2 regions of the Citrobacter sp. KH_055_1 genome follow, and region 1 is predicted to be linked to the other one. Evidence: predicted binding sites of a transcription regulator. Region 1 holds the regulator's gene; the other holds the start of a gene.
The links. Region 1 encodes sigma-54, which starts transcription at its own class of promoters, with help from an activator protein. Its sites were predicted from a motif close to GTTGGCACANNTTTCGCTNT; they were not measured.
Positions count from the first base shown of each region.

Region 2: glnA (glutamate--ammonia ligase) is a predicted target of sigma-54. The motif match lies at 1,441-1,460, and genes of this name have one in related genera.

Region 1 is NZ_CM174473.1:486,009-497,216, forward strand. It holds gene arcB (aerobic respiration two-component sensor histidine kinase ArcB) at 1-766, shown strand, start outside; gene elbB (isoprenoid biosynthesis glyoxalase ElbB) at 996-1,649, shown strand; gene mtgA (monofunctional biosynthetic peptidoglycan transglycosylase) at 1,646-2,365, shown strand; gene npr (PTS phosphocarrier protein NPr) at 2,503-2,775, opposite strand; gene rapZ (RNase adapter RapZ) at 2,772-3,626, opposite strand; gene ptsN (PTS IIA-like nitrogen regulatory protein PtsN) at 3,672-4,163, opposite strand; gene hpf (ribosome hibernation promoting factor) at 4,247-4,534, opposite strand; gene rpoN (RNA polymerase factor sigma-54) at 4,557-5,990, opposite strand; gene lptB (LPS export ABC transporter ATP-binding protein) at 6,037-6,762, opposite strand; gene lptA (lipopolysaccharide ABC transporter substrate-binding protein LptA) at 6,769-7,323, opposite strand; gene lptC (LPS export ABC transporter periplasmic protein LptC) at 7,292-7,867, opposite strand; gene kdsC (3-deoxy-manno-octulosonate-8-phosphatase KdsC) at 7,864-8,430, opposite strand; gene kdsD (arabinose-5-phosphate isomerase KdsD) at 8,462-9,448, opposite strand; gene AC3ITF_RS02480 (calcium/sodium antiporter) at 9,462-10,439, opposite strand; gene mlaF (phospholipid ABC transporter ATP-binding protein MlaF) at 10,655-11,208, shown strand, end outside.
Region 2 is NZ_CM174473.1:4,607,946-4,619,153, forward strand. It holds gene typA (ribosome-dependent GTPase TypA) at 1-1,166, opposite strand, end outside; gene glnA (glutamate--ammonia ligase) at 1,546-2,955, shown strand; gene glnL (nitrogen regulation protein NR(II)) at 3,150-4,199, shown strand; gene glnG (nitrogen regulation protein NR(I)) at 4,211-5,620, shown strand; gene AC3ITF_RS21645 (YshB family small membrane protein) at 5,732-5,842, shown strand; gene hemN (oxygen-independent coproporphyrinogen III oxidase) at 5,930-7,303, opposite strand; gene yihI (Der GTPase-activating protein YihI) at 7,492-8,007, opposite strand; partial or broken gene AC3ITF_RS21660 (hypothetical protein) at 8,118-8,342, opposite strand; gene yihA (ribosome biogenesis GTP-binding protein YihA/YsxC) at 8,570-9,202, shown strand; gene spfP (small protein SpfP) at 9,322-9,369, opposite strand; gene polA (DNA polymerase I) at 9,536-11,208, opposite strand, start outside.

The DNA.
Region 1 (11,208 bases):
TGCCCTGAATGTGCTGCTGGTTGAGGACATTGAACTGAACGTGATTGTCGCCCGTTCGGTGCTGGAAAAACTGGGTAACAGCGTGGACGTCGCCATGACCGGGAAAGCCGCGCTGGAAATGTTCAAACCGGGTGAGTACGACCTGGTGCTGTTGGATATTCAGTTGCCGGATATGACGGGTCTGGATATCTCCAGAGAGTTAACGCAAAAGTACACGCGGGAAGATCTGCCGCCGCTGGTGGCGCTCACCGCTAACGTTCTGAAAGACAAAAAAGAATATCTGGAAGCGGGTATGGATGACGTGCTGAGCAAGCCGCTGTCGGTACCGGCGTTAACCGCCATGATTAAAAAATACTGGGATACCCGAAACAAAGAGGAGAGCACTGTGACATCTGAAGAAAGCAGTAAATCGCAAGCGCTGTTAGATATTCCCATGTTGGAACAATACCTCGAGCTGGTGGGACCGAAGTTAATTACCGACGGATTGGCGGTATTTGAGAAGATGATGCCGGGTTATTTAAGTGTGCTGGAGTCCAACCTGACCGCGCGTGATAAAAAAGGCGTTGTTGAGGAAGGCCATAAAATCAAAGGTGCCGCGGGGTCAGTGGGACTGCGCCATCTGCAACAGCTGGGTCAGCAAATTCAATCCCCGGACCTTCCTGCCTGGGAGGACAACGTGGGGGAATGGATTGAAGAGATGAAGCAGGAGTGGCAGCACGACGTGGCGGTATTAAGAGCCTGGGTGGCGAGTGTTGAAAAAAAATGACCCCGGCTTAGCCGGGGTGCGCGAATACTGCGCCAACACCAGGGAAATCGTGGCTGCGCCGTAAATTATTATCATTGTTTACAAGGGCGCAGCCCTAATTTTCAGGCCGCACGCAGTTAAGATAGCAAATCTTAAATAATTTGTTACATGAATCAGTTAAATGTGTGAAGCGTAGCATTTTAATAAGAATTATTAATATGCTACAGCCAGTTGCGAAAGGAGTATCACGATGAAGAAAATTGGCGTAGTGCTCGGTGGATGCGGCGTGTATGACGGCTCGGAGATCCATGAAGCCGTGTTAACGCTGCTGGCTATTGCCCGCAACGGGGCTCAGGCCATCTGCTTTGCGCCGGATAAACAACAAGCAGATGTGATTAATCATCTGACGGGCGAACCCATGCAGGAGACCCGCAATGTCCTGATTGAGGCTGCACGTATAACCCGTGGTGATATTCGCCCGCTTGCCCAGGCGGTCTCTGCTGAACTGGATGCGCTGATTGTCCCTGGTGGATTCGGTGCAGCGAAGAACCTGAGCAATTTCGCCAGCCAGGGAAGCGAATGCCGGGTGGATAGCGACTTAGCCGCGCTGGCAGTCGCCATGCATCAATCCGGTAAGCCGTTGGGGTTCATGTGTATTGCCCCAGCGATGCTGCCTAAAATATTCGATTTTCCGCTGCGTCTGACGATTGGCACCGATATCGATACTGCGGAAGTGCTGGAGGATATGGGGGCAGAGCATGTGCCGTGTCCGGTCGATGATATTGTGGTTGATGAAGACCACAAAATCGTCACCACGCCGGCTTATATGCTGGCACAGGATATTGCCCAGGCGGCGAGCGGTATCGACAAGCTGGTCTCGCGTGTGCTGGTGCTGACTGAATGAAAAAAGGGGTGACCGCCAGTTTGCGGCGACTCTTTCTGCGGGCGGTCATTGTCCTCGCCGTGTTCTGGGGCGGGGGCATCGCCCTCTTCAGCGTGCTGCCCGTGCCCTTTTCAGCGGTGATGGCTGAACGACAAATTAGCGCCTGGTTGCACGGTGATTTCGGCTATGTGGCGCATTCTGACTGGGTCAGTATGGATGAGATCTCACCGTGGATGGGGCTGGCGGTTATTGCCGCAGAAGACCAAAAATTTCCGCAGCACTGGGGATTTGATGTCTCTGCGATAGAAAAGGCGCTAGCGCATAATGAGCGCAATGAAAGCCGCATTCGTGGAGCATCGACGCTCTCGCAGCAGACAGCAAAAAATCTCTTTCTGTGGGATGGACGCAGTTGGGTGCGTAAAGGTCTTGAGGCCGGACTCACACTGGGCATGGAAACAGTGTGGAGTAAGAAACGTATTCTGACGGTTTATCTGAATATCGCCGAGTTTGGCGACGGTGTATTCGGCGTAGAAGCGGCAGCACAACGTTATTTCCATAAACCGGCCAGCCGCCTGAGTCAGTCTGAAGCAGCGCTGCTGGCGGCGGTGCTGCCAAATCCTCTGCGTTTTAAGGCGAATGCCCCGTCAGGCTATGTACGTAACCGGCAGGCATGGATCATGCGGCAAATGCGCCAGTTAGGCGGTGAGTCGTTTATGCGGGAAAATAAGCTGTATTAGTCGATGCTGACGCTGTTTTTGTAGGCCTGATAAGCGCAGCGCATCAGGCAGAATACGACACAACGACATTGCCGGATGTGGCGTAAACGCCTTATCCGACCTACTCGCTACGTGCTGAAATGGTAGCTCTGTACTGACTAATCCTCGTCAAATCCCGAATTAAACAGCGCAATCACCGCTGCCAGGGCTTCTACTTCCTGTGGGCCAGAGGCTTCAACCTCTATCTGGCGACCTTTGGCGGAATCCAGCATCAGCAGGGCGATGACGCTGTTCGCTTCCGCCTCTGTACCTTCATCGTTACGCAACAGCACTTCCGCCTCAAAACCTTGCATTAATTCAAACAGCTTCATCGCAGGCCGGGCGTGCATGCCCAGCTTATTGGTGATTTCGACAGTCTGTTTTACGGTCATGATTTGCGTTTTTCCAGGGTGCGATGGCGTGACTGCACGTTTTTACCGCGAGAGCGGAAGTAGTCAGCCAGTTGCTCTGCAATATACACCGATCGGTGTTTCCCGCCGGTACAGCCGATGGCTACGGTGAGGTAGCTGCGGTTGTTAGTCTCCAGCATGGGTAACCATAGCTCAAGATAGCTGCGAGTCTGGTAGATAAAATTGTGTACTTCTGTGTGGCGGTCGAGAAACGCGGCAACGGGCCTGTCCAGACCGGTCATCGGACGCAGTTTAGGGTCCCAGTGTGGGTTTGGCAGGAAGCGCACGTCAAAGACGTAATCCGCATCAATCGGGATGCCGTGCTTGAAGCCAAAGGACTCGAATACCATGGTCAGTTCACGTTCACGTTTGCCCAGCAGTCGGGTACGCAACATTTCTGCCAGCTCGTGCACGGACATTTCAGAGGTATCGACGATCAGGTCCGCGCGAGAACGCAGTGGCTCCAGTAAGTCACTTTCCTTATCGATAGCACTTTCCAGTGACAGATTTTTGCTGGAGAGTGGGTGCAGTCGACGGGTATCACTGTAGCGACGGATCAGCGTGTTACGATCAGCATCGAGGAACAGCAGCTGCGGCGAGAAACCTTCAGGCAGGTTATTCATTGCCTGCTCGAAAATTTCTGGTGACTCAGGCATATTGCGCACATCAATGCTGACGGCCGCAGATATTTGGCTATCGGCCAGGGTGCGGGCCAGATCGGGCAACAGCACTACGGGAAGGTTATCCACGCAGTAAAAACCCATATCTTCCAGCGCTCGCAGGGCAACAGATTTGCCTGACCCTGAACGACCGCTGACGATCATCAGTACCATGTACTGTTTCTCCTCACAACGACAAAAAAGGGTGCCATTGGGTTGTTATGCTTCATCCTGTACACCTTCGGTGTCCGTGATGATTTGATACAGCTCCTGATCGCTCTGCGCGGAACGCAGGCGGCGACAGATGGTTTTATCCGCCAGACGTTTTGCAACCAGTGACAAGGTGTGCAAATGCGTCTTGGTTTGGTCTGCGGGAACCAGCAGGGCGAACAACAGATCGACCGGTTGATTATCAATGGCGTCGAATGCGATAGGCGTTTCGAGCTGCACAAACACGCCGACCGCGCGCATCGTGTCTTCTTCCAGCTTTCCGTGCGGAATGGCAATACCATTGCCGATGCCGGTACTGCCCATTTTTTCACGCGTCAGAATGGCTTCAAATACCACCTGAGAAGGCAAGCTGAGCTGCTTTGCTGCCAGTTCGCTGATGATTTCCAGAGCGCGTTTTTTGCTTTGGCAGTGAACACCAGAGCGCGTACATTCCTGGTTAAGAACAGTACTCAGTTGTAGAGTCGTATCGTTATTTGTCATAATTTCACCTAAGCGCTAACTGTACAAATGGCCCGTTGTGCTGCACAACAGGCCGTCCTGCACCCGCTAACTGCCCGGACAAGTTAGTGCTGTTTCAGTTTATCTTTATGTTTTGTTAACTGCCGAGCCAGTTTATCAATTAAACCGTCAATGGCGGCGTACATATCCTGACCTTCCGCGCTGGCATGAATTTCGCCACCGTTCACATGCAGTGTTGCATCCGAGATGTGTGTCACCTTCTCCACCTTCAACACAATATAGACCTGATTAATCCGGTCGAAATATTGCTCAAGTTTGGCGAACTTTGTGTTCACAAAGTCACGCAGTGCTTCAGTGATTTCGACGTTGTTTCCAGTGATGTTGAGCTGCATAGTGTCTTCCTTATCGGTTGGGTCAGACCAGCTGTTTGCGCTGGTTAGACGGCGGAATGGATAAAGACTCTCGGTACTTCGCAACGGTGCGGCGTGCCACCATGATACCCTGTTCTGACAGCATAGAGGTTAACTTGCTGTCACTCAGCGGTTTCGCAGGGTTCTCCGCAGCAATTAATTTCTTCACCAGTGCGCGTATCGCTGTAGAAGAGGCTTCGCCCCCGCCCTCAGTGTTGACGTGGCTGGAAAAGAAATACTTGAGTTCAAAAATGCCGCGTGGACTGTGCAGATACTTTTGCGTGGTCACTCGGGAAATGGTTGATTCGTGCATCTCGACGGCTTGGGCGATATCCGCCAGCACCATCGGCTTCATAAATTCTTCGCCTTTCTCAAAGAAGGCTTGCTGTTGCTCAACGATACATCGACTGACGCGCAACAGCGTGTCGTTACGGCTTTCCAGACTTTTAATCAGCCACTTTGCATCCTGGAGATTGGTGCGAATAAACTGGCTGTCGGCATCGTTGCGCGCGCCATTGCACATGGCGGCATAGTGCTGATTAATCTGTAGACGCGGAATGCTGTCGCTGTTCAGTTCGACGACCCAACGATCGTTATGTTTGCGCACCAGTACATCTGGGATCACGTACTCTGGCTCACCGGTTTGGATCGACTGCCCGGGTCTCGGATCCAGCGACTGGATCAGGTTGACGGCTTCTTTCAGCACATCTTCTTTCAACCGGGTAACGCGCATGAGCGAGCGGAAATCGTGATTGGCTAACAGATCGAGGTGATCGCTGATGATCAGGCGGGCTTCTTCCAGCCATGCTGTGGCTTTGTCAAACTGCGACAGTTGAATCAACAGGCAGTCGCGGAGATCTTTCGCCGCCACGCCAACTGGATCAAAACGTTGAACGCGTTTTAGCACGGCTTCGACTTCATCGAGACCAATGTCGTCATCACCCATGCTCTCGAGAATATCATCCAGAGAAACGGTGAGATATCCGGTGTCATCAACCGCATCGACAATTGACGTCGCAATGGCGCGATCGGTATCCGAGAACGGGGTCAATCCCACTTGCCACATCAGGTAATCTTGTAATGATTGCGTGGTTTCACCCTGATAAACAGGCAGTTCGTCGTCGATGTAATCCCCACTGGTGCCCGACGGTGTGCCTGCGGTGTAAATTTCATCCCAACTGGCATCCAGCGGCAGTTCTTCCGGCATCTCTTTTTGTTCGAGAGCATCTGCGGTATCGAGGGAATCGCTGTCCTGTTTTTCCTGGGTATCAATTTCGTCGTGAAGATCGGTTTGCTCGAGCAGTGGGTTACTTTCCAGCGCTTGCTGAAGTTCTTGCTGAAGTTCCAGCGTAGACAACTGCAACAGACGGATAGCCTGTTGTAGCTGAGGCGTCATTGCCAGTTGTTGGCTAAGCCTGAGTTGCAAACCTTGCTTCATGTTCAGAGTGGTTTTCTCCTGCAGTAACGTGACGTCTTCTACCCTATCAGAGTCTGAAGTCTTCCCCAAGGTATACGCGCTTAACGTGTTCGTCTTGCAGTATTTCGGTTGGCGTGCCGTGTGCTATCAGATGTCCCTGACTCACAATATAGGCGCGTTCACAGACCGCCAGCGTTTCACGCACGTTATGGTCGGTGATCAGCACGCCCAGTCCGCTGTCGCGCAGGTGTTCAATGATACGTTTGATATCAATAACGGAGATCGGGTCAACGCCCGCAAATGGTTCATCCAGCAGGATAAATTTCGGATTTGCAGCCAATGCACGAGCGATTTCCACACGGCGACGTTCCCCCCCGGATAGCGACTGTCCCAGGCTGTCCCGCAGGTGTTCGATATGGAACTCTTCCATCAATTCGTTAGCACGATCTTCGCGCTGTTCGCTGGAGAGATCGTCACGAATTTGCAGTACCGCCATCAGGTTATCAAACACGCTCAGACGACGAAAAATAGAGGCTTCCTGCGGTAAATAACCGATGCCGCGACGGGCGCGTGCATGCAGCGGCAGCAGGCTGATGTCTTCGTCATCGATGATGATGTTGCCCGCATCGCGCGGCACAATGCCCACCACCATGTAAAAGGTCGTTGTTTTGCCCGCACCGTTAGGGCCGAGCAGACCGACGATCTCCCCGGAGTTGACGGTCAGACTGACGTCTTCCACCACACGGCGGCCTTTATAGGCTTTTGCAAGGTTCTTTGCAGTTAATGTTGCCATAACGAATCAGTTACCTTTTTTCTCTGCCGGAGCTTTGGTTTTGTTTTTATCCTGCAGCTGTGACGGCACCAGAACGGTAGTGACGCGTTTGCCTTTATCGCTGAAGGCCTGCATTTTCTGCTCTTTTACCAGATAGGTAATTTTGTCGCCGGTGATGTTGCTGTCCACCTGCTCCAGATAGGCTTTACCCGTCAGCACAACGAAATCTTTTGCCAGTTCATAGTGCATCTGTAAGGCATGGCCGTTAACGGGTTTACCGTTATCCTGCATCTGGTAAAACGTTGCCGGATTGCCGTAGCCATCGATCACTTCTTTACCGTCTTCACCGCCCGGACGGGTCACGACAACCTTATCGGCATTAATTTTGATGGTGCCCTGCGTCACGATAACATTACCGGTAAATGTCACCACGTTACCCTGCATATCCAGGGACTGCTGATCCGATTCAATGTGAATCGGCTGCTCGGTATCGCCGGTGACGGCAAATGCCGGAATGCTGGCGGCCAGAAGGGAGCTGGCAAGCACAAGATTAAGGCTGAGTTTGTTTGTTTTGGATTTCATATGAGGTTCTAACCTTTTCAATCAGCTCGGCGTTCTTGCTGCGTAAATTGCCGCGCATCTTCAGTCCGCTGGAGTTAAATGTTGTTCCATACAACGTGACCAGATCGTTTGAGGTGACATCTTGCGTCACCAGGTTAATCTGCGCGTTATCGGTCGTAATTCTGCGTAGTTGAGAGTCTGCCACCAGGGCGTTGACTTCAACATGGCCATACAGATACAGCATCCGATCCTCAGTCAATTTGGCTTTATCAGCCTTGATAGACCAGGTCGGCACTTTATCCTTATCAAACGTGGTTAATACCGGTTGAGTAAACCACGAAACAGCCTGATCGGAATAATATTCAACGTGTTGAGCGATAAGTCGATAGCTCAGTGCGCCTTCCGGGCTATACACGACGCTGTCGGTATGTTCGCTCTTATAGGTCGGCTCGTTGTTATTGATTACCACCTGAGTGGTGTCGTCTTTGTCTGCCAGGTTAATACCGATCAGCACAAGGACGGCCAGCGACAGTAGAATGATAACCCAACGTCTGGTTTTGCTCATATCGATTGACCTTTGGCCTCGTCCAGTTTGCCCTGCGCCAGGAGTAATAAATCGCAGACCTCACGTACCGCGCCGCGCCCTCCATCAATGCGCGTGACATAGTCGGCACGGGGGATCAGCAGCGGGTGGGCATCCGCTACCGCCACGCTTAATCCGACTTTCGCCATCACCGGCCAGTCGATCAGATCGTCGCCGACGTATGCCACCTGTTCCGGCGCGATCGCCAGCTTGTTGAGCAGATCGTCGAAGGCGACCAGTTTGTCCGACTGTCCCTGGTACAGATGGGTAATCCCCAACGTGTTACAGCGGTCTTCTACAAGTTTAGCCTTTCGTCCGGTAATAATAGCAACCTCGATACCGGAAGTGAGCGCACAACGAATTCCGTAGCCATCACGGACGTTAAACGCCTTGAGCTCTTCGCCGTTGTTGCCCATATAAATCAGGCCATCAGACAGTACGCCATCCACATCAAGGATCAGCAGACGAATATTCTCTGCCCTGGTGATGACTTCAGCGCTGACGGGTCCATAACAGGTCGCAAGCGACGCACCTGCGTTACTCATTTCTTTTATCCTTGCGTTTCTACTCTACTTTTTACACTACGCCTGCACGCAGGAGATCATGCATATGTAACACACCGAGTAAACGGTCGCCATCAGCAACCATCACCGAGGTAATATGGCGGGATTGCATTAAATTCAGGGCGTCCACGGCAAGAATGCCCGGACGCACGCGAATGCCCCCGGGGGTCATCACGTCGGCAATCCCCAACTGACGAACGTCAACGCCCATATCAAAGACGCGGCGTAAGTCACCATCCGTGAAGATGCCGTCGATCTTCATGGTGTCATCGCAAATGACGGTCATGCCGAGATTTTTACGCGTAATCTCAAGTAACGCATCGCGCAGGCTGGCGTTTTTATTCACATGCGGGATCTCGTCGCCCGTATGCATAATATCGTTAACGCGCAGCAAAAGCTTACGCCCCAGTGCGCCACCGGGGTGCGACAACGCAAAATCTTCCGCAGTAAAGCCGCGGGCTTTCAATAATGCCACGGCGAGCGCATCGCCCATCACCAGCGTCGCGGTTGTGCTGCTGGTCGGCGCCAGACCTAATGGGCAGGCTTCCTTGGGTACTTTAACACACAGATGCACATCTGCTGCACGCGCCATGCTGCTTTCCGGACGACCGGTCATGCAGATAAGCGGGACGTGAAGGCGTTTGAGCACCGGAATTAATGCGGCAATCTCATTGGATTCACCGGAATTAGAAATGGCGATCACCACGTCCTGCGGCGATACCATGCCCAGATCGCCGTGTGCGGCTTCACCAGGATGTACGAAAAAGGACGGCGTACCGGTACTGGCAAACGTGGCGGCCATTTTGCGCCCGATATGCCCGGATTTCCCCATTCCCATCACCACAACTTTACCCGCGCAGTTGACGATTTTCTCACAGGCGAGGGTAAAGTTCAGGTCGATGTACTGATCAAGCTCCGCCAGGCCTTCACGTTCAATAGCCAGGACTTCCTTGCCTGCTTGCTGAAAGTCAAAACCCGGTTGCAACTCTAAGTGCGACATAATGCGTTTCCAGTTATCCAACGAGAAGTGGCGATACCCAATACAGCATCGCCAGCCATATGATAAAACCGCCGGTCAGCAGCGCACCCGCGCCGCGACCAATCTGGCGCGGACGTCGCCAGCAGAGTAATGCAAAAATAACACTTACCAGTAGCATCACACTGTAGTCACGGACGAAGGCCATCGGATTGACCTCGCCCGGTGTGATCAGTGCGGGGAGTCCGAGAACGATAACAATATTAAAAATGTTGGCCCCGATGATGTTGCCGACAGCAATATCATTTTCACCCTTACGCAGGCCCGCGATAGCCGTTGCCAGCTCTGGCAGGCTGGTGCCAATCGCCACCACCGTTAATCCGATGGTGAGTTCGCTCATGGCAAAGTAATTCGCCAGTACGGTGGCGTTATCGACCACCATTCGCGTTGCCATTGGCATAATAATCAGCGCAATGCCCAGCCACAGAAAGGCGACAGGTAGTCCTCCTTCGCGCGGCAGTTCTGCCACTTGCTCCCGGGTCAGGCTGTCATTGCCTTCCCGTTCCGCCAACCGCGCGATTTTAACAATGAATAGCAGCCATAGCACGGCCAGAAGCAGAAGAAAAAAACCATCGCTGCGGCTTAGTTCCCCGTCGTACAGCACGGATGCGGCCAGAATACTGACCAGCAACATTAGCGGTAATTCGCGACGCAGAACATCAGAATGCACGGTAAAAGGGTGAATCAGCGCTGACAGGCCTAAAATCAGGAGAATATTGGTGATGTTTGAGCCGAGCGCGGTGCCGACGGCTAAATCGAGCTGCCCATTCATAGAGGCGGCAACGGAGACAATAATTTCAGGTAACGATGTGCCTATGCTGACGACGGTCATCCCAATGATGATGGGGGGAATGCCGAAGGTGCGGCATAAAATAGAGGCGGCAAATACCAGACGGTCGGCACCGTAGACCACCAGAAGTAAACCAATTATTAACAGCGCCGTCGCTAAAAGCATCTAAAGTCCTTTCTTCAGGTATACTCGCCGGTCCACGTGAAGGATCTTCTGGAAGCCGTAACGAAGTCTTAATTTTGACTTTATGCGGCTAAAAAGTAAAACAAATGCCAGCTTTCGCTAACCAGAGCGGGTAATAATCTGTAAATATGTTGGGTTCATGGCTAAATTGAGCGCCAAACTCTTCGATCAACGAGGCAATAGTAAAGGATGAATCAATGGGTCAGTCTGTGGCGAATCTAGTCGATATGCACGATGTCAGCTTTTCCCGAGGCGACCGCTGCATTTTTGATAATATTTCCCTGACGGTGCCGCGCGGCAAGATAACGGCGATCATGGGGCCATCAGGCATCGGCAAAACGACGCTGTTGCGTCTGATTGGCGGACAAATTCCCCCGGATAAGGGTGAGATCCTGTTTGATGGCGAGAACGTCCCGGCCATGTCTCGTTCGCGGTTATACACCGTGCGTAAACGTATGAGTATGCTGTTTCAATCGGGTGCGCTGTTTACCGATATGAACGTGTTCGACAACGTTGCCTATCCGCTACGTGAGCATACGACGCTACCCGCGCCGTTGCTGAAAAGCACGGTGATGATGAAGCTTGAGGCCGTTGGCCTGCGCGGTGCAGCAAAATTAATGCCTTCTGAATTATCTGGTGGGATGGCGCGACGTGCCGCACTTGCACGCGCCATTGCGCTGGAACCAGACCTGATCATGTTTGATGAGCCGTTTGTCGGTCAGGACCCCATCACCATGGGCGTGCTGGTGAA
Region 2 (11,208 bases), 650 kb from region 1:
AAGATAACTTTCGGACGGGAAACCGCCATCTCGAAACCTTCACGACGCATGTTTTCAATCAGAACGGACAGGTGCAGTTCACCACGACCAGACACGCGGAATGCGTCTGCATCCGGAGTCTCTTCAACACGCAGTGCAACGTTGTGTACCAGTTCTTTTTTCAGGCGGTCAAGGATCTGACGAGAAGTAACGTACTTACCTTCTTTACCGCAGAACGGAGAGGTGTTTACGTTGAAGAACATGGTCACGGTCGGCTCATCAACAGACAGCGCCGGCAGCGCTTCAACATTCTGCGGATCGCAGATGGTGTCGGAGATGTTCAGTTCGCCCAGACCAGTGATCGCGATGATGTCGCCCGCTTCTGCAACGTCGCTCTCGATACGCTCAAGACCCAGATGGGTCAGAACTTTACCGACTTTACCGTTGCGAGTTTTGCCTTCGCTATCAATGATAGTGATCTGCTGGTTCGGTTTAACTTTACCGCGCTTGATGCGACCGATGCCGATAACACCCACGTAGTTGTTGTAGTCCAGCTGAGAGATTTGCATCTGCAGCGGGCCATCAAGGTCAACGTTCGGAGCCGGTACACGGTCAACGATGGTCTGATACAGCGGGGTCATGTCTTCCGCCATATCTTCGTGATCCAGACCTGCGATACCGTTCAGCGCTGAAGCGTAAACGATCGGGAAGTCCAGCTGTTCGTCGGTCGCGTCGAGGTTAACGAACAGGTCGAATACCTGGTCAACAACCCAGTCAGGACGCGCGCCAGGACGGTCAACTTTGTTGATAACAACAATTGGCTTCAGGCCATGAGCAAAGGCTTTTTTAGTCACGAAGCGCGTCTGCGGCATCGGACCGTCCATTGCATCAACCACCAGCAGCACGGAGTCTACCATGGACATTACACGTTCAACTTCACCACCGAAGTCGGCGTGTCCCGGGGTATCAACGATGTTGATACGGTAGTCATTCCACTTGATAGCGGTGTTTTTAGCGAGGATGGTAATCCCACGCTCTTTCTCCAAATCGTTGGAGTCCATCACGCGCTCTTGGGTTTCGGCACGAGAGTCGAATGTACCGGATTGTTGGAGCAGCTTGTCTACCAGGGTGGTTTTACCATGGTCTACGTGCGCGATGATGGCGATGTTACGCAAATTTTCGATCACAACTTTGCCTCAGGCATTTTAGAAATAGCGCGTTATTGTACACGGATTAATCGCAGTACAAAACAGGATCACAAACATCCTCCGCAAACAAGTATTGCAGAGTTTCTTTGTGATCACATTCACGGAGCGTTAAAAGGGGTAATCTCATGTCAATTGCACCATTATAGTGCTTAATGTTCACAAAGAGGCACTATAATGGTGCAATACAACCTTCATGGTGCAACCCCTTTGCACGATGATGCGCATGATAACGCCTTTTGGGGGCAATTTAAAAGTTGGCACAGATTTCGCTTTATATTTTTTACGGCGACACGGCCAATTTTTGCAGAATTGAAGACCTCGTTACCACGACGACAATGACCAATCCGGGAGAGTAAGTATGTCCGCTGAACACGTTTTGACGATGCTGAACGAACACGAAGTGAAGTTTGTTGATTTGCGCTTCACTGACACTAAAGGTAAAGAACAGCACGTCACGATTCCTGCTCATCAGGTAAATGCCGAATTCTTTGAAGAAGGCAAAATGTTTGACGGCTCCTCAATCGGTGGCTGGAAAGGCATTAACGAATCAGACATGGTTCTGATGCCAGATGCTTCTACTGCACTCATTGACCCGTTCTTTGAAGAGTCTACTCTGATCATCCGTTGCGATATCCTGGAACCGGGTACGCTTCAGGGCTATGACCGCGACCCGCGCTCCATCGCAAAACGCGCTGAAGAATATCTGCGTGCTACCGGCATCGCAGACACCGTGCTGTTCGGGCCAGAGCCAGAATTCTTCCTGTTCGACGACATCCGTTTCGGCAGCTCTATTTCCGGTTCCCACGTCGCTATCGATGATATCGAAGGCGCATGGAACTCCTCCACCAAATATGAAGGTGGTAACAAAGGTCATCGTCCTGGCGTGAAAGGCGGTTACTTCCCGGTTCCTCCGGTCGATTCTTCCCAGGACATCCGTTCTACCATGTGTCTGGTCATGGAAGAGATGGGCCTTGTCGTTGAAGCGCATCACCACGAAGTGGCGACTGCGGGCCAGAACGAAATCGCTACCCGCTTTAACACTATGACCAAAAAAGCGGACGAAATTCAGATCTACAAATACGTCGTTCACAACGTCGCGCACCGCTTCGGTAAAACGGCGACCTTTATGCCAAAACCGATGTTCGGCGATAACGGTTCCGGTATGCACTGCCACATGTCTCTGTCCAAGAACGGCGTAAACCTGTTCTCCGGTGACAAGTATGCAGGTCTGTCCGAGCAGGCGCTGTTCTACATCGGTGGTGTAATCAAACACGCTAAAGCGATCAACGCCCTGGCGAACCCGACCACCAACTCCTACAAGCGTCTGGTCCCGGGTTACGAAGCACCGGTTATGCTGGCGTACTCTGCCCGTAACCGTTCTGCCTCTATCCGTATCCCAGTCGTTGCCTCTCCGAAAGCACGCCGTATTGAAGTACGCTTCCCGGACCCGGCGGCTAACCCGTACCTGTGCTTTGCAGCACTGCTGATGGCTGGTCTTGATGGTATCAAGAACAAGATCCACCCGGGCGAAGCAATGGACAAAAACCTGTACGACCTGCCACCGGAAGAAGCAAAAGAGATCCCACAGGTTGCTGGCTCTCTGGAAGAAGCACTGAACGAACTGGATCTGGACCGCGAGTTCCTGACTGCAGGCGGCGTGTTCACCAATGAAGCGATCGATGCGTACATTACGCTGCGTCGCGAAGAAGATGACCGCGTGCGCATGACCCCGCACCCGGTAGAGTTTGAGTTGTACTACAGCGTTTAATCGTTTGAGTTGTACTTTCCAGATAAGGTCGCGTCACGCGCTGGCGCGATAACCTGGAATTGAGTTGCCGTGGAAACTTTCAGCCCATCACACGATGGGCTTTTTTCTCCGCCAACGAACTGATCCTTCGCGCTTTTTCTACGTGAAAGCTATAATGCACTAAATTGGTGCAACCTTTTTCAGGAGACTGCTGAATGGCAACCGGCACGCTGCCCGATGCTGGGCAGATCCTCAATTCGTTAATTAACAGCATTTTACTTGTCGACGATGAGCTGGCGGTGCATTACGCCAACCCCGCGGCACAGCAGCTGCTTGCCCAAAGTTCCCGCAAACTGTTTGGCACGCCGCTTTCTGAACTGCTGAGTTATTTCTCATTAAACATCGGGCTGATGCGAGAGAGCCTGGAAGCGGGTCAGGGCTTTACGGACAACGAAGTGACGCTGGTGATAGATAGCCACTCGCATATCCTCTCTGTGACCGCCCAGAGGCTGCCTGATGGCCTTATTCTGCTGGAGATGGCGCCCATGGATAACCAGCGCCGTCTGAGTCAGGAGCAGCTCCAGCATGCCCAGCAAATAGCCGCCCGCGATCTGGTACGTGGTCTGGCGCATGAAATTAAAAACCCGTTGGGTGGATTACGCGGTGCAGCACAACTGCTCAGTAAAGCGCTACCGGATCCAGCCCTCAAGGAATATACCCAAGTCATTATTGAGCAGGCAGACCGCCTGCGTAACCTGGTCGACCGCCTGCTGGGGCCGCAGCAACCCGGTATGCACATCACGGAAAGTATTCACAAGGTGGCAGAACGCGTTGTGGCACTGGTGTCGATGGAACTCCCGGAGAATGTCACGTTGATCCGCGATTACGACCCGAGTCTGCCAGAAATACTGCACGATCCTGACCAGATAGAACAGGTTCTGCTGAATATCGTGCGTAATGCGTTACAAGCGCTGGGACCGGAAGGTGGCGAGATTATTCTGCGTACCCGCACCGCGTTTCAGCTCACATTGCACGGCATGCGTTACCGCCTGGCGGCGCGTATTGACGTTGAGGACAACGGTCCGGGTATTCCTCCACATTTACAGGATACGCTGTTCTACCCAATGGTCAGCGGTCGCGAGGGGGGAACCGGGCTGGGATTATCTATCGCCCGTAATTTGATTGATCAACATTCCGGCAAAATTGAATTTACCAGTTGGCCGGGTCATACCGAGTTCTCGGTTTACCTGCCTATCAGGAAATAGAGGTGACGTTTATGCAACGAGGAATAGTCTGGGTCGTTGATGACGATAGTTCCATCCGTTGGGTGCTTGAACGTGCGCTCGCAGGGGCAGGACTCAACTGCACCACATTTGAAAGCGGTAAAGAGGTACTGGACGCGCTCGCCAGTAAAACGCCGGACGTGCTGTTGTCGGATATCCGCATGCCGGGGATGGACGGCCTGACGCTGTTAAAACAAATTAAACAGCGTCATCCGATGCTTCCGGTCATCATCATGACCGCGCACTCCGATCTGGACGCCGCCGTCAGCGCCTACCAGCAAGGGGCGTTCGATTACCTGCCCAAGCCGTTTGATATTGACGAAGCTGTGGCGCTAGTCGAACGCGCCATAAGCCATTATCAGGAACAGCAGCAGCCGCGTAATGTTCAGATCAACGGCCCCACCACCGACATCATCGGTGAAGCCCCAGCAATGCAGGATGTCTTTCGCATAATTGGCCGGCTTTCCCGCTCTTCAATTAGCGTCTTGATCAACGGTGAGTCCGGGACCGGTAAAGAGTTGGTCGCTCATGCTCTCCACCGTCACAGCCCGCGTGCCAAATCGCCATTTATCGCCCTTAACATGGCGGCAATTCCGAAGGATTTAATCGAATCTGAACTGTTTGGCCACGAAAAAGGCGCCTTTACCGGCGCCAATACCATTCGTCAGGGACGCTTCGAGCAGGCGGATGGCGGCACGCTGTTTCTCGATGAGATTGGCGATATGCCGCTGGACGTGCAAACGCGATTGCTGCGTGTATTGGCCGACGGACAGTTTTACCGCGTCGGCGGCTATGCGCCGGTGAAGGTGGACGTACGCATTATCGCGGCTACGCACCAGAATCTGGAACTGCGGGTACAGGAAGGCAAGTTCCGCGAGGACTTGTTCCACCGACTGAACGTCATTCGCGTTCATTTACCACCGCTGCGCGAGCGACGGGAAGACATCCCTCGCCTGGCGCGTCATTTCCTGCAGGAAGCCGCTCACGAGCTGGGTGTGGAAGCCAAGCAGTTACACCCTGAAACCGAGGCCGCACTGACGCGTCTGGCCTGGCCGGGTAACGTTCGTCAACTAGAGAACACTTGCCGCTGGTTAACCGTGATGGCCGCCGGGCAGGAAGTGCTGATTCAGGACCTGCCGGCTGAGCTATTTGAAGCAAGCGTTCCAGACGCGCCCTCACATATGCAGCCTGACAGCTGGGCAACACTGCTGGCACAATGGGCTGACCGGGCGCTACGCTCCGGTCATCAAAACTTACTCTCTGAAGCGCAGCCTGAAATGGAACGCACGCTGTTAACCACCGCGCTGCGCCATACTCAGGGCCATAAACAGGAAGCGGCGCGCTTACTCGGATGGGGGCGTAATACCCTGACACGTAAGTTAAAAGAGCTTGGCATGGAGTAAGGGATTTTCGCTGTGTAAAGATTGATAATTGAGCGCAAAGCGCTGCTATTTTGCGCTTTACTGTTCCGATGAGTTAAGTATGATCGTGCCCGGAAAACGGGGGAAGTCATCATGCTGGAATCAATTATTAATCTGCTGTCGAGCGGCTCGGTTGAAAGCCATACGCCGCAAACTGCGGTTGCCGCGGTGCTGTGTGCAGCGCTGGTTGGGCTGTTTAGCTAGCGGGTTTGTCGGGTGGCGCTTCGCTTACCCGACCTACATATTGAGATGTCGTAGGCCCGGTAAGCGAAGTGCCACCGGGCAACGTCATTAGATGACCCGCGAGAACTGCTGCATCCGTGCTTTCTGGCGCAGGTACGCATCAAAGCACATGCAAATATTGCGGATCAGCAGACGACCTTTTGGCGTCACCTGAATCCCCTTCTCATTCACATCCACCAGCCCATCTTTCGCCAGCGGAGCCAACAGCTTCAGGTCTTCAGCAAAATAGTCAGCAAAGTTCAGATCCCATTGCTGTTCTACGACGGCGTAGTCGAGGCGGAAGTTGCAGATCAGTAGTTTAATCACATCCCGGCGAATACAGTCATCTTGGGTCAGTGCAATACCGCGCCACAGCGCATTTCCCTGCTCATCCACCTGCTGATAATAGTGCTTCAGCTCTTTTTGGTTCTGCGCGTAGTTGTCGCCAATCATACTGATGGCGGAAACGCCCATGCCCAGCAGGTCGGTATCGCCCTGGGTGGTATAACCCTGGAAATTACGGTGCAGAACACCCTCGCGCTGGGCAATCGCCAGCTCGTCATCCGGACGGGCAAAGTGATCCATCCCAATGAACTGATAACCTGTTTCGGTCAGCGAGGAGATGGTCTCCTGCAAAATATCCAGCTTCTGTTGTGGGCTGGGCAGGTCAGCATCTTTGATTTTACGCTGCGCGGCAAACAACGTTGGCAGGTGCGCATAGTTAAAGACACTCAGGCGGTCGGGATTGAGCTCAGCCACCCGCTTCAGGGTAAAGGCAAAGCTTTCCGGCGTCTGTTTTGGCAGACCATAGATGAGGTCAATGTTGGTCGAGGTAAAGCCAATCTCACGCGCACGATTAATCAGTGCAAAGATAAACTCCTCGTCCTGCTCACGGTTTACCAGGCGCTGAACTTCTTTATTGAAGTCCTGCACCCCCATGCTCAGGCGGTTAAAGCCTTCAGCACGTAAATGATCGAGAACATCGAGCTCGATTTCACGCGGATCAACTTCGATCGAGATTTCTGCATCCGCGTTAAAATCGAAGTTATCACGCAGCAGCGTCATTAAGCGGCTAATCTGCGCTTTATTCAGATAGGTTGGCGTACCACCGCCCCAATGCAACTGGCTAACATGACGGCCAGCAAACAGCGGCGCGCGATGAATAATCTCTTGTTCTAAAACGTCCAGATATTGATCGGCCTTATGCTGCTGACGGGTCACAATTTTGTTGCAGCCGCAGAAATAGCACAATTTATGGCAGAACGGGATATGGACGTACAAAGAGAGTGGACGTTCAGGGTAACGCGCTACGGCTTGCAGAAATGCTTCAGCACCGTAGTCTGCAGAAAACTCCAGCGCGGTCGGATACGAGGTGTATCGTGGCCCGGAATAGTTATATTTCTGGATCAGGGCCAGGTCCCAGTCGATTAGCTGCTCAGACATGCTCACTCCTTCCGATGGCGTTTCTGGCGGGTACGGCGTACCGGCTTACCCCCACTGCGAGTGATAAGCCGGTTGCGCAGCCACTTTTGGCGCCGCGACAATCGCTGTAGTTTAACGAATAACCACACCAGATAACATATAACCGGAAGGGTTATAAGCAGGACGGGAAGACCCACGGTACAAAACCGTTAGTTACCGCCCTTCAGCAGGCGCATCATGTCTTCCTGCTTTTCTTCTTCTTCGTCAATTTCTTCGTCATCATCGTAAGAGAGCCCCAGTTTCTGCATCAGCTCATCGATGCGATCCAGCTTGGCATCCACCCAGGACTGATCTTCAGCACTCAGGATCTCTCCCGCTTCAAGACGTTCCAGCAGCGCATCCAGGCGCTCATCCGTTTCCAGTAAATCCAACTCAGCCTGTGGTGAAAGCATAGGTTTCTCACTCTTCGGTTTGTGCTGTTTGGTGACTTTTTCAGTCACACCCAATGCAATGGGAGTTTTACTGCCAATACGAGGATCTTTGTGTTTGTTTTGGTTTCCGCCACCTGATGCACCGTCGCTGCCGGTCGCACGGCTGCCCGCCGCAAGACCACGGTGTTTTTTCTGACGCTTACGGTCGCGAGCTTCCAGGTTAATTTCTTCGCGTGTCTTACGACGCGCCTTTGCAGGACCTTTCCCGCGAGGTGTAGAAGTTGTTTTCATCATGATTCGTCTTTGGCTGTTTTTATTCAGTATATAATTGCGCCGGAATCTAGCAGAAATAAAGAAAAAAGGCGACAGAGTAATCTGTCGCCTTTTTTCCTGACTCTCAACCCTTAACGGGCCCTACAATCCCTGTCGGCTATCAACACACCCTGTTTTTCCCTTAGCCAGAAACATTCCGTGTTGTTTCCATTTCCTTTTACTAACGTCTCCGGACGTTTGTCTTCCTGACAATCCTGCGTCTTCGCCTCCTGGCGCTCCTGACCCTCATCCTGAGTCGTTTATCCTGTTAGCTCCCTTGCTATGGACGCTACTTTACTCTTTTGGGTAACACGCACAAGTAACCGACTTAACAGTTTCAGTTTTTCAGAATATTTCTTAATGGTAATTATATGATTTATTTAATTTATATTGTTATGCACTCTCTCATCTCGCATAAATACTATCGGCAATGTCTCACAAAGCCCGCGCTTTTAACTTACATAACCCGCGCGTCGAAAAATCCGCCTTTTGCTGGTGTTCAGGTATAATCGCTGCAAAGCCTTGATTGATGGAGACGACCACGTTGACTAACTTGAATTATCAACAGACGCATTTTGTGATGAGTGCGCCTGATATTCGCCATTTACCTTCCGATACAGGAATTGAAGTGGCTTTTGCTGGCCGTTCCAACGCAGGCAAATCCAGCGCACTAAATACCCTGACAAATCAAAAGGGTCTGGCACGTACATCTAAAACGCCGGGCCGTACTCAGCTCATCAACTTGTTTGAAGTGGTTGACGGTAAACGTCTGGTTGACTTGCCGGGGTACGGGTATGCAGAAGTTCCGGAAGAGATGAAGCGCAAATGGCAGCGCGCGCTGGCAGAATATCTGGAGAAACGTCAAAGCCTGCAAGGCTTGGTCGTACTGATGGATATTCGCCATCCACTGAAAGATCTCGATCAGCAGATGATTTTGTGGGCCGTAGAGAGCAACGTCCAGGTGCTGGTATTACTGACCAAAGCGGACAAACTGGCCAGCGGCGCACGCAAAGCACAGTTGAATATGGTGCGTGAAGCAGTGCTGGCGTTTAATGGCGATGTACAGGTAGAAGCATTCTCATCGCTGAAAAAGCTGGGTGTGGATAAACTGCGTCAGAAACTGGATACCTGGTTTAGCGAACTGGCGCCTATTGAAGAGATGCAGGACGGGGAATAACCTACCGATATGCCGGATGGCGCCGCTGCGCGTCTTATCCGGCCTACAGCATGTGCGAAACCTTTCTTTCGCACAATAAAAAACGCCCCAGTCATTACTGACTGGGGCGGCTAAAATATTCAGCCAAATCCGATTACGTGAAGTAAAAGGTCTGAAAGATAGAACATCTTACCTCTGTACCCTACGAGAATAACTTTACTCTTTTTTGAGCAGCGCAGAAAGCACTTTTTGTAATTTTTTTTCACTCCCGGCATAGGAAATTTTAATGGTCATCACAAAAAGCGCTAACTTATGTTGCTTAGTTACGAAAAGAGCGCGTTATTCAGCAAACCCTTAGTGCGCTTGATCCCAGTTTTCACCGCTTCCGACTTCCACCAGCAACGGCACATCAATTCGCGTTCCGTTCTCCATCAGCTGATGGATTTTTTTCGAGACGCTATCGAGATCATCTTTGTGCACTTCAAACACCAGTTCATCATGTACCTGCATGATCATACGTACGCGAGGCTGTTCGGTTTGCAGCCAGTCGTCTACGGCAATCATAGCGCGCTTAATAATGTCCGCAGCGGTGCCTTGCATCGGGGCGTTAATCGCCGCACGTTCCGCACCTGCACGACGCGCACCATTACTGGATTTGATATCCGGTAAATAGAGGCGACGTCCTTCCAGCGTTTCAACGTACCCTTGCTCTTTTGCCTGCGCACGCGTGCGTTCCATATATTCCAGTACGCCCGGGTAGCGTTCGAAATAGAGATCCATGTACTTCTGCGCTTCTTTGCGTGGAATATTGAGCTGGCGTGCAAGACCAAAGGCGCTCATGCCGTAGATCAGACCAAAGTTGATGGCCTTCGCGCTGCGGCGCTGTTCACTGGTCACGGAATCAAGAGGTAAGCCAAAGACCTCTGCAGCCGTGGCGCGGTGAATGTCCTTGCCTTCGGCAAAGGCGGTAAGCAGCCCCTTATCACGCGAGAGGTGCGCCATAATGCGTAGCTCAATCTGCGAGTAGTCCGCCGAGACAATGACATAATCTTCTGGTGCAATAAATGCCTGGCGAATACGGCGTCCTTCCTCATTACGCACCGGAATATTTTGCAGGTTAGGATCGGTAGAAGACAAACGCCCGGTCGCCGTAACGGCCTGATGATAAGAGGTATGCACACGGCCAGTTTTAGGGTTGATCATCAGCGGAAGTTTATCTGTATAGGTAGACTTCAATTTTGCCAGCCCACGATATTCCAGAATCACCTTCGGCAGCGGATAATCCAGCGCTAACTCTTCCAGCACCTCTTCTGACGTTGACGGCGCGCCGCCCGGCGTTTTCTTCAGCGGCTTGATGCCCTGCTTTTCAAACAGAATGGTTTGCAGCTGTTTAGTGGAAGAGAGGTTAAAGGCTTCCCCGGCAATCTCGTGCGCTTTTTGCTCCAGCTCGTTCAAACGCAGCGTCAGCTCTGCTGAATGCTTGTGCAACACGGCAGGGTCGATTTTTACACCGTTGCGCTCGATGCGGGACAGGACCGGGACCAACGGCATATCGATATTCTCGAAGACGTTTAGCGGTCCTTTATGTTTTTGCAGCTCTGGCCACATTTTCAGATGCAGCTGTAGCGTGACGTCGGCGTCCTCCGCGGCATAACGACCAGCCTCTTCCAGCGCAATCTGGTTAAAGGTCAGTTGGTTTTTACCTTTCCCGGCGATCTCTTCGAAGGTGATCGTTTTATGTTTCAGCCAGCGGTCAGACAGGCTGTCCATATCGTGTCGCCCGGCAACGCTGTTAAGAATGTAGGATTCGAGCATGGTATCAAAGACGATACCGCGCAGTTCGATACCGTAGTTCGCCAGGATGCCACGGTCATACTTCAGGTTTTGCCCAACTTTATGCGCTTTTTCGTCTTCCAGTAGCGGCTTCAGCAGCGTCAGTGCCCGATCACGGGAAATTTGGTCAGGGGAATCCAGGTAGTCATGCGCGACAGGAACATACGCCGCCACACCCGGTTCAATAGCGAAAG